Linked DNA regions of Glaciimonas sp. CA11.2. The protein of the gene in region 1 interacts with the protein of each later gene in a pairwise test. Links are inferred from orthologs where the notes say so. Each region holds a gene or a part of one and is shown on either strand. Other genes may lie near its edges.

The links.
Region 2: the proteins of dnaE (region 1) and dnaQ interact in binary tests that used the Escherichia coli proteins (3 or more experiments, as listed by UniProt). The link is inferred for Glaciimonas sp. CA11.2 from one-to-one orthologs.

What each region holds. Positions count from the first base shown.
Region 1 is NZ_JAVIWL010000001.1:2,726,769-2,732,605, reverse strand. Bases 1,152-5,123 are described here. They hold dnaE (DNA polymerase III subunit alpha), read right to left. Parts: upstream 4,820-5,123; coding sequence 1,352-4,819; downstream 1,152-1,351. Other genes in these bases: RGU75_RS11830 (sulfurtransferase), read left to right, coding at 4,956-5,123; RGU75_RS11840 (O-antigen ligase family protein), read right to left, coding at 1,152-1,204. Also shown: more of RGU75_RS11840, read right to left, coding at 1-1,151; more of RGU75_RS11830, read left to right, coding at 5,124-5,837. UniProt on the Escherichia coli protein: DNA polymerase III is a complex, multichain enzyme responsible for most of the replicative synthesis in bacteria. This DNA polymerase also exhibits 3' to 5' exonuclease activity. The alpha chain is the DNA polymerase catalytic subunit.
Region 2 is NZ_JAVIWL010000001.1:327,430-331,335, forward strand. The notes cover bases 933-3,906. They hold dnaQ (DNA polymerase III subunit epsilon), read right to left. Parts: upstream 2,796-3,906; coding sequence 2,070-2,795; downstream 933-2,069. Other genes in these bases: RGU75_RS01350 (DUF1304 domain-containing protein), read left to right, coding at 933-937; RGU75_RS01355 (hypothetical protein), read right to left, coding at 1,013-1,258; RGU75_RS01360 (hypothetical protein), read right to left, coding at 1,399-1,719; rnhA (ribonuclease HI), read right to left, coding at 3,023-3,457; RGU75_RS01380 (class I SAM-dependent methyltransferase), read right to left, coding at 3,541-3,906. In the rest of the region: RGU75_RS01345 (response regulator transcription factor), read right to left, coding at 1-50; more of RGU75_RS01350, read left to right, coding at 569-932. UniProt on the Escherichia coli protein: DNA polymerase III is a complex, multichain enzyme responsible for most of the replicative synthesis in bacteria. The epsilon subunit contain the editing function and is a proofreading 3'-5' exonuclease.

The sequences.
Region 1 (5,837 bases):
AGGCAAGAAATGTCGCCACACTCATTGTGTAAAATCCACCGAGGACGGTCCAAAAGAACATCAGATCGGTAAGGCCGTATATAAAAAATCCGAGGCAAAGCGTCACTCCCAACGCTGCTGCAGTCTTTATATCTTCATCAGAATGACGGATTTCGCGCAAAAAATAGTAGGCAGGCACGCAATAAATCGAGATGCTCGCCAGCAATCCAAATACGCCCAGAATCGCCATATTAAACAAAATTTCATTGTGCGAGTGCGCAAAAGCCGCCGCCGCCGGGCTCACTATTTTACGGGATACCAACTCATTGACATTGCTACTGTAATTCTCACGTCCTGTGCCAACGATCGGATGCTCTTTAAATAAGATCCATGCTGCATTCCATAGTTGCAGGCGAATGCCTACGGAAGTGTCAGCGTTTTGGCCGTCCGTGTAAAGAGTGACATCCTCTTTCACATCTTCCAGTCTGTTTTGGACGCTACTACTAAACGTCACTATGCCAACTAATATGCCCAGTGCGATTACCGCAATCGCCAGTTTATTCCGCAGTTGAATGTTGTTAAAAAACATGAATGCGACCACTAGAAAAAAGGGTATCGCGATCCAGCTTCCCCTAGTTTGCGCTAACCAGGTCACATATAAGCCAAGACAACACGCCAATACTTTTAAGGCAAATATAACTTTGTCACGACGATCATTCCAGCCGAAGGAAATTAACGCCATACTTCCTAACAAGAGTGCGATGTTAGAAAATGCAATGGTTGATAAAAACCCAATATTTCCGAAGCGATTTACGCCGGCGTCAGTTAACATATACGCTTTTATCATCGCCGCTACCACACCGACAACAAAAGCCCACTGCACATTCTTGAGATAGCGAAGTGGCACACTCAGTATCACCCAGAAAATAGGAGCAAATACGGCGAGCCTGATCGCCCGGTCATACTGCTTAAACTGAAAACTTCCTGAGACGAGTTGATTGATAAGTACAGCACAGAACAGCGAAGCCATAGCAAGATGAAGCGGCCAGTATTGCTTTAGCAATTGACTGAAACTTGCCCCCATCGGCTTGAACCGGCAAATCAAAGCAACAATGCTGGACAAGAAAAGCAAATATAAACCGGCGTTACCTGCATTATGCAAAACAATCGAGAGCGCAGGAAAAAACGTAATAACGAGAATTACCGGCCATTTCAAATAAGACAAAGTTCTTCTCCGAATATTTTTTTGTTGCGTTACTTAACTTCCGAGTCGCACGCCCGAAGTCGGGCTAATTATTGATAAAATTAAAAAATTGATGACTATTATTAAATAGTCATCAATCATCGGTCATTAATCATTAATTGTAACTATTTAGTATTCGACCAATACCGATTCCCGTCCCAACTTCTCAGCCAGAGAGCTTTGCAAACCATCGCTAGGCGAGACCCGCCATCCATCCCCAAACAATATCTCGCAGCCGACCCCGCCGCCGGTATAGCGGACAGTCAACGGCAAGCCAGCTTCAGAGCGATGCGAGGACAACATTGTTTTCAGTTCGCTGACGTCGATCTGTTGTTTGGATGCCGTCAACGACAAAACAAACTGCCGACCATAATGAATCCGTGCATTCGCGATATCCATTACTTTTTCTGCGGATACGCGTAAGCCACCATTAAAGCGATCTTCCGAGACTTTACCTTGTACGACCAAAAACTCATCCTCCTTGAAGAAGGCTTTATTCGGTTCGAATTGCTCGTTGTAGATGGTTACATCGACCGATGCGCTGCCATCATCTAATGTCACGATAACCATTTTTCCGCGCTGAGTCATTTGTGTTCGTAAGCCGGAAATAATGCCAGCCAGCGTCCGTGGATCGCGTGACGGCTCCAGATTACCTAAAGGCGTGCGCGCAAAGCGGCGGGCTTCTGGCGCATAAATATCAAATAAATGACCTGATAAATAGAAGCCAAGTGCCAACTTTTCTTCAGTGAGTTTTTGCCTATCAGTCCAAGGCATCGCTTTGACATACTCTGGCGGTTGTTCAAGATCACTATCATCGCCACCGAATAAACTGACCTGGTTTGCCGCTGCAAGTTTTTGATCAGCCGCCTCCATCGCCAGCGGCACCGATGCCAACAAAATGCCACGATCCACTTTAAAGCAATCGAATGCGCCAGCACGAATCAGGGATTCTATCGTGCGTCGGTTAATCTGACGTTTATCGACCCGCACACAAAAATCGAACAAATCCACAAAAGGTTTGACGTTTCGCGCTGCGACAATCGCCTCAATCGCGTTTTGACCAGAACCTTTAACCGCACCTAAACCGTAACGAATAAACGCCGCTTTTTTACCTGCCTCAGCTTCGGGCGTAAAGCGATATTCCGATAAATTAATGTCCGGTGGCAGTAAAGTCAATTTGCAGATATCAAGCGCGTCCGCCACCAGAATTTTTACTTTTTCGGTGTCATCCATCGCCAGCGACAAGTTAGCCGCCATGAAAGCTGCCGGATGATGCGCTTTTAAATAAGCGGTGTGATAAGACAATAACGCGTACGCAGCGGCATGTGATTTGTTAAAACCATACCCCGCAAATTTTTCCATCAAATCGAAAATTTCGTCGGCTTTGGCTTCGCTCAAACCATCCTTGGCGGCACCGTCGCGGAAGATTTGACGATGCTCGGCCATTTCTTCTGCTTTTTTCTTACCCATTGCGCGCCGCAGCAAATCCGCACCGCCGAGCGAGTAACCGCCGACGACCTGCGCCATCTGCATAACCTGCTCCTGATACACCATGATGCCGTAGGTTTCCGACAAAATCCCTTCGGTGCGTGGATCAGGATAATCAAAACGTTCGCCATGCTTACGTTTGCAGAAATCAGGAATCAGATCCATTGGACCGGGACGATAGAGTGCCACCAGCGCAATAATGTCTTCGAATCGATCCGGTCGCGCATCTTTCAGCATCCCTTGCATACCGCGGCTTTCGAGCTGGAATACGGCGACGGTTTTGGCGGCCGTCAGCAACTGATAAGAAGCACGGTCATTCAGCGGCAATTTTTCCAGACTAAAGTCAGCCATCGCTGGATCAAGCTGTTTGATGTAGCGCACTGCACGATCAAGAATCGTCAGCGTGGTCAAACCCAAAAAGTCGAACTTAACCAGTCCGACCGCTTCCACGTCGTCCTTGTCGTATTGCGACACCACACCGGCATCGCCACCTTGCGTGTAGAGCGGGCAGAAATCGGTCAACTTGCCCGGCGCAATCAGTACGCCACCCGCATGCATGCCGATGTTGCGGGCAATGCCCTCAACCTGCTGCGCCAGACTCAATAGCTGCTTGACCTCTTCTTCATTTTCCAGACGCTCGGCCAGCATCGGCTCTTCTTTAATAGCGTCCGCAATCGTCACGTGCTTACCGGGCTTGAACGGGATCAGTTTGGAAATACCGTCGCAGAAGTTGTAGCCAAAATCGAGAACGCGACCAACGTCGCGAATCGCACCTTTTGCGGCCATCGTCCCGAAAGTCGCAATTTGCGACACTGCATCCTTACCGTATAAATCCTTAACATGCTGGATAACACGGTCGCGGCCTTCCTGGCAAAAGTCGATATCGAAATCGGGCATAGAAACCCGTTCCGGGTTCAGAAACCGTTCGAACAGCAAGTTATATCGCAACGGATCAAGATCGGTAATTTGAAGTGAGTACGCCACCAGTGAACCAGCGCCAGAACCCCGGCCCGGCCCAACCGGCACACCATTCTCTTTAGCCCAGCGAATGAATTCGGCAACGATCAGAAAATAGCCGGGAAATCCCATCTTGACGATGGTATCGATCTCAAACTTCAACCGATCTTCATAACGCTGACGATTCTCTTCACGCTTTTCAGGGTCTGGATACAGATGCACCATGCGCATCGCGAGCCCATCTTTTGACTGCTCATCAAGGAAGTCACCAATCGACATACCTTCGGGCGTCGGAAAATCCGGGAGTTGCGGCTTGCCCAGTTGCAGCGACAAGTTACAACGCTTGGCGATCTCTACTGAGTTTTGCAATGCGGCCGGCATGTCAGCAAATAACGCCGCCATTTCGGCCTGGGTTTTAAAGCATTGCTGATCATTGAAACGTCGCACGCGCCGCGCATTTGCCAGCATTTCGCCCTCAGAAATACAAGTGCGTGCCTCGTGCGCAATGAATTCTTCTTTATCAAGAAATTGAATCGGATGCGTTGCTACCACCGGCAGTTGCAGTTCGGATGCCAGCGCAACCGCGTGGCGCACGTTCGCCTCCATATTCGGCTGATCAGCACGCTGCACTTCGATATAAAAACTATCGGGAAAAATACCCATCCAGTGCTGGACACAACGTTTAGCCGCTGCCAGATTACCGTTATCAATGGCGATACCGACATCACCAAAATGCGCTCCGGAAAGTGCGATCAGGCCGTTGCCACCCGATTGGTGCTGAAGGTCTTCCAGCCACTCGGAGCGAATTTCGGCGCGGCCGCGGTGTAGATTTTCTATCCATGCCTTGGACAGCAATTCACATAACTGTAAATAACCGACACGACTCTTCACCAGCAACAGTAAACGTGATGGTTTATCGCGTGCCTCGTTGTTGGTGATCCAGACGTCGCAGCCAATGATCGGCTTAACGCCTTTGCTGCGCGCAGCCTTATAAAACTTGACCATGCCAAACAGGTTGGCGAGATCGGAGATTCCTAATGCGGCTTGCTGATCGTCTGCAGCGGCTTTAATTACGTCATCGATGCGGACTAAGCCATCGACGATTGAATATTCGGAATGCAGGCGGAGATGGGTAAATTGCGGTGTCGTCATAGCCCGTATTTTACCCCGCCACCCGCTCTGAAGCGGCTTTCGCACAGCAAATCACGTTGAAAAGTCGCGCCGCGTTTATAATACTGTTAAATCAATGACTTACAGAAACTTCAAAGAACCTCAGAGAATCAAGCTTATGTCGTCCACACCTACTTACGTCAACATTGCAGCGTACAAATTTATCACTTTCGATGATACCGCAGAGAAGCGCGCGGAATTTCTGGCAACCTGTACTCAACTTCAGCTAAGAGGGACCATTCTGCTGAGTCCTGAGGGCATCAATATGTTTTTGGCGGGCTTCCGCGAACAAATTGATCAGTTTTTAGTCTGGCTACGGTCAGACCCGCGCTTCGCTGATGTCGAAGTAAAAGAAAGTTATTCAGAAAATCAGCCATTTACACGCATGCTGGTGAAGTTAAAGGCGGAAATCATTACGATGAAACACCCTTTGATTAAACCGGAGTTAGGGCGTGCGCCCTCTGTTGCGCCGAAAACACTCAAGCGCTGGCTGGACCAAGGCCACGATGACAATGGTCGTCCTGTGGTCATGGTCGATACGCGTAACGGTTTCGAGGTGGATGTCGGCACTTTCGAAAACACGGTCGATTATCGCATTGACAAGTTTAGTGAATTTCCGGAAGTCATTTCTGCCCACAAAGAAGCATTGATCGACAAAACTGTTGTTACCTTTTGCACCGGTGGTATCCGCTGCGAAAAAGCCGCTATTCATATGCAGGAGATTGGCTTTGACAGCGTCTATCAACTAGATGGCGGCATTCTTAAGTATTTCGAGGAATGCGGCGGCGCGCACTATAACGGTGATTGCTTTGTGTTCGACTACCGAACAGCGCTCAATCCTCAGCTTCAAGAAACAGCGGCTTCGCAATGCTTCATCTGCCGCACTGTCGTGACCCCCCGCGAACAACTATCGCCGGAATACATCATCGGCGTCTCTTGCCCGCATTGCGCCACCAATCGAATGAAAAAAATGTCGGCACAAGACACAACAGTGCCAAAA
Region 2 (3,906 bases), 2.4 Mb from region 1 along the record:
AAAATGCCGTCGGCAAGTACTGAGTCATCTTCTACCAACAGAATGTGCATAATCTTATTTGCGAAGTGTGAATATGGGGCAGTAAATATGGGAAGCCGCAAGGAGTGCATCTACTAACCACATTATTTAGAAGCCAATTCTAATCGGTATCGTTGATTGAAAGTGCTGCTCGGCTGCGTGATGACAAAACACACCCCCTAGTCGACGGCGCAACAGCAAGATTGAGCAAAAACTATTCGTTATAAAAAGCCATAAAATTATGTAGTATCGTGCGTGGCCGCACTAAATAATGGCCTAATATTAACTATTTATTGGAAAGACGACTCACGCTAACACGCTCCCCTGAGATTACGTGCGCGAAAAGAGTGGTTTCTGCAACGGGAAAAGGGAAGGCAACGCAAGTGAATCTTGGCCTGTTCGAAATACAGCAATGTCACCACGACAAAAGATAACCCGCCCCAGACTGGATAATCGTATTGACCTCCGATTGACCTCTCTTTTTTCATTAAATTGCAACATTGACATCGTCGTCTGCATCATGACTCTGCGCTATTAAAGGATAAAATTCATGACCGCTGCCATTGGTATTATTTCAACTATCTTAATTACCTTAGTCGCATTGCTACACGTCTATTTTCTAATACTTGAGATGGTGTTCTGGGATAAACCACTAGGACTGAAAACGTTTCGCCTGACGCAAGAATTCGCCACCGCCTCCAAGGCATTAGCAGCGAATCAAGGCTTATACAACGGGTTTCTAGCTGCCGGTTTGTTGTGGGGACTTTGGTTGGGACCAAACGGATTCTCGATCAAAGTGTTTTTCCTGCTATGCGTCATCATTGCTGGCTTATTTGGCGCAGCAACGGTGGGCAAGAAAATTTTGATCGTTCAGGCGCTTCCCGCCATCATTGCCCTAGCTGTGTTGCTGGCGATTTGATCCGTCCTTTGATACTTCTTTGGAGTAGCTCAACAGCTAACTCGGGCATCTTACCTGCATCAACCTTCTATCGCATCAAGCTTTGTTGGAGCTGCACTTATTGATCATCTCAGCGCCGATTTTTTGCGCCTCTCGCTCCGCGTCTTCTTGATTCGCAAAGACGTGCTCAACGGAAACCCGTTGATTAGGAAAAATATTATTCCGGTGCATGGGATTGGGTGACGGCGCAAAGATGGTTAGATATGCGGCCCAATGCTCGCTGTCAGGCAATAAGACGGCCGAATACTCAATTTCATACGTACCTAAAAGTTCGGATGGCATCGTAGTCTCCTCATTGTTAGGAATATCCTACCATGGAAAAAACAAGACTACTTTATCCGAGCTTGTCATAGCTACGCATCTGCATACTCTATTGTCCAGATTGGCATCCGCTTAAAAGGTTTGCCTAATGTTGACGGCCGTCAGTTTGCTTTTTTCTGCGCCAGAATCTTGCCAATTAAGCGTCCTGCAATCCACGACAATGCAACGCCAACACCAAAGATTGTCGAGTTTTCCCAAATGGTACTTACTATGAATGCCGGAAGTACTAGCTTATAAAGCAGCACAAACAAGCAGATCACAACCCACGACGCTATCTGTCCATAATATCTGGGATTGAGTGGCACTTTTTTTTGAATGGGCGGTGAATTTGCACCGCCTGTTTTGCCAACCAGATCAGCGCCGCATTGCGTGCATGTTAAATCGGTCGTGAGGCTTTGCGTCTTGCACTGATGACAAATCATGATTTTCCTAACGTTATTATTGGGAGTGCGCGACGCGTCTGGGATTCTAGCAATGCGCCCAATGTCTAGGCAGGCACTGGCACGCGAATCGGGGAACGGCTAAGAATGGCGCTGAAAATGAAAAAGGCCTTTCCGAAGAAAGACCTTTTATATTCTGGTGGGCGGTGCAGAATTCGAATCTGCGACCCCTTGGATGTCGACCAAGTATTCTAACCAGCTGAACTAACCGCCCGTTTGCAACAGGACAGAATAATACAACAACACTCGCATCTGTACAACCTTATTTTAAAGCTTCTGGCAAAGATTGACCATCAACCACCAGAACGCAGGACTCATATGGCGCCCTACTATTAATTAGATGCAATTTCCCCAGGTAATTTGTGCCAGACGCTGAGGCCTCGAACCTCTTTGTCGATGGTCCCTAGCACACCCTCATGCAATTCAAGCTCGTCGACGCTGGCAAGACGAACGAAAATTTCCGCCAAAGGCGTTAATGGCAAACGCGCCCCATCTTCACCCTCTCCATCCTGGTTATCGCCAAAATCAATGCTAAAGCTATTCTGACCGCGCGTCATGGCAAGGTAAACTTCTGCCAGCAACTCAGAATCGAGCAAAGCGCCATGCAAAGTCCGATGCGCATTTGAAATGCCATAGCGATCACAGAGCGCATCCAGCGAATTCCGCTTTCCGGGATACATTTCCTTAGCTTGCACCAGCGTGTCGATCACGCCATCAATCTCGCTACTAAAAGTTTCAAGGTCCAGGCGTTTAAATTCAGCATCCAAAAAGCCCAGATCGAACGGTGCGTTATGAATGATGACTTCTGCGCCGTTAATATATTCTTTCAGTTCGGCGGCAATCTGTCGAAATTTTGGTTTATCACTCAGAAATTCTGTGGTCAATCCATGAACTGCCAACGCGCCGTCTTCAGAGTCGCGTTCAGGATTAATGTATTGATGATAGTTATTGCCTGTCAAACGACGGTCAATCAATTCAACGCAGCCGATTTCGATGACCCGATCACCGGTGCGCGGGTTAAGGCCTGTGGTTTCGGTATCTAAAACAATTTGTCGCATAGTCACTTATTTTTAAAAACTGGTAAAGGTATACAAAAAGCCAAGATGGCGTTGTTACAATTTGATGGTGATCTGTATTGTCAGCAACGATTGGCGAAGTGGTCAGCTGCTACTAAAAGGTGTACAAAAAAGGACTGTCCGCAAATGCATGCCCTTGGGTGCATGTAGTACCAATTGGGGACCAGATCAACGACAAGACCTAGATATTGGGCAAAAAAAAGCCTGAACTATAAGACCGTCGTCACGCCACGGTTAGCCAGTTCATCAGCACGTTCGTTGCCAACATGACCTGCATGTCCCTTAATCCAGCGCCAATCCATTTGGTGCTGTGCTTGCGCGGCATCCAGAGCCTGCCACAGATCGACATTCTTTACCGGGGCTTTTGCTGCGGTCTTCCAGCCGCGCGCCTTCCAGCCATGAATCCACTCGCTAATGCCTTTTTGAACATATTGGCTATCGGTATGAACGATGACTTCACATGGCTTTTTTAGCGCCTTTAAGGCCTCAATGACGGCTAACAATTCCATCCGATTGTTGGTGGTATTGCGCTCGCCGCCGAATAGTTCCTTCTCGCTACCGTTGGCAATAAGTAATGCGCCCCAACCGCCAGTGCCAGGATTACCTTTACAGGCGCCATCGGTAAATATTTCTACTTTGTCCATGCTTGATATCTTATTCGTTAGTAGTTTGTTAATTGAAAAGAAAAAGAAATCTAAATTCTTTGATCTACAGTGTTATCGCCGTCTTAATTCTTACCTGCTTTGTGCGTTCTGTTCGTCGCCGGCACGCCGTTAGCCGCCTTGATCGCTTTTTTGCTAAACGCGGGACCAATCAGATGCATTCCTTTAACGCGCTTGATCGCTTGCACTATATACGTGGCCCCAAAATATGGCCACCAACGGTTACCCGCTTTCTCCATAAATGAAAATCGGTTCAGCCATTTCGCGGTTGCGCAAGGCGGTGCATAACAACCGAAACGCCCGCGATTCACTTCCATGTTGAGCAACTTCAGCCAATCCTTAAGTCGGAGCAAGCTAATAAATTCGGCATTTTGCGGCAAAAAATGGGCGCCTGAAAGCCGACCGGTCGATTGCCGTATTCCCCATAGGCT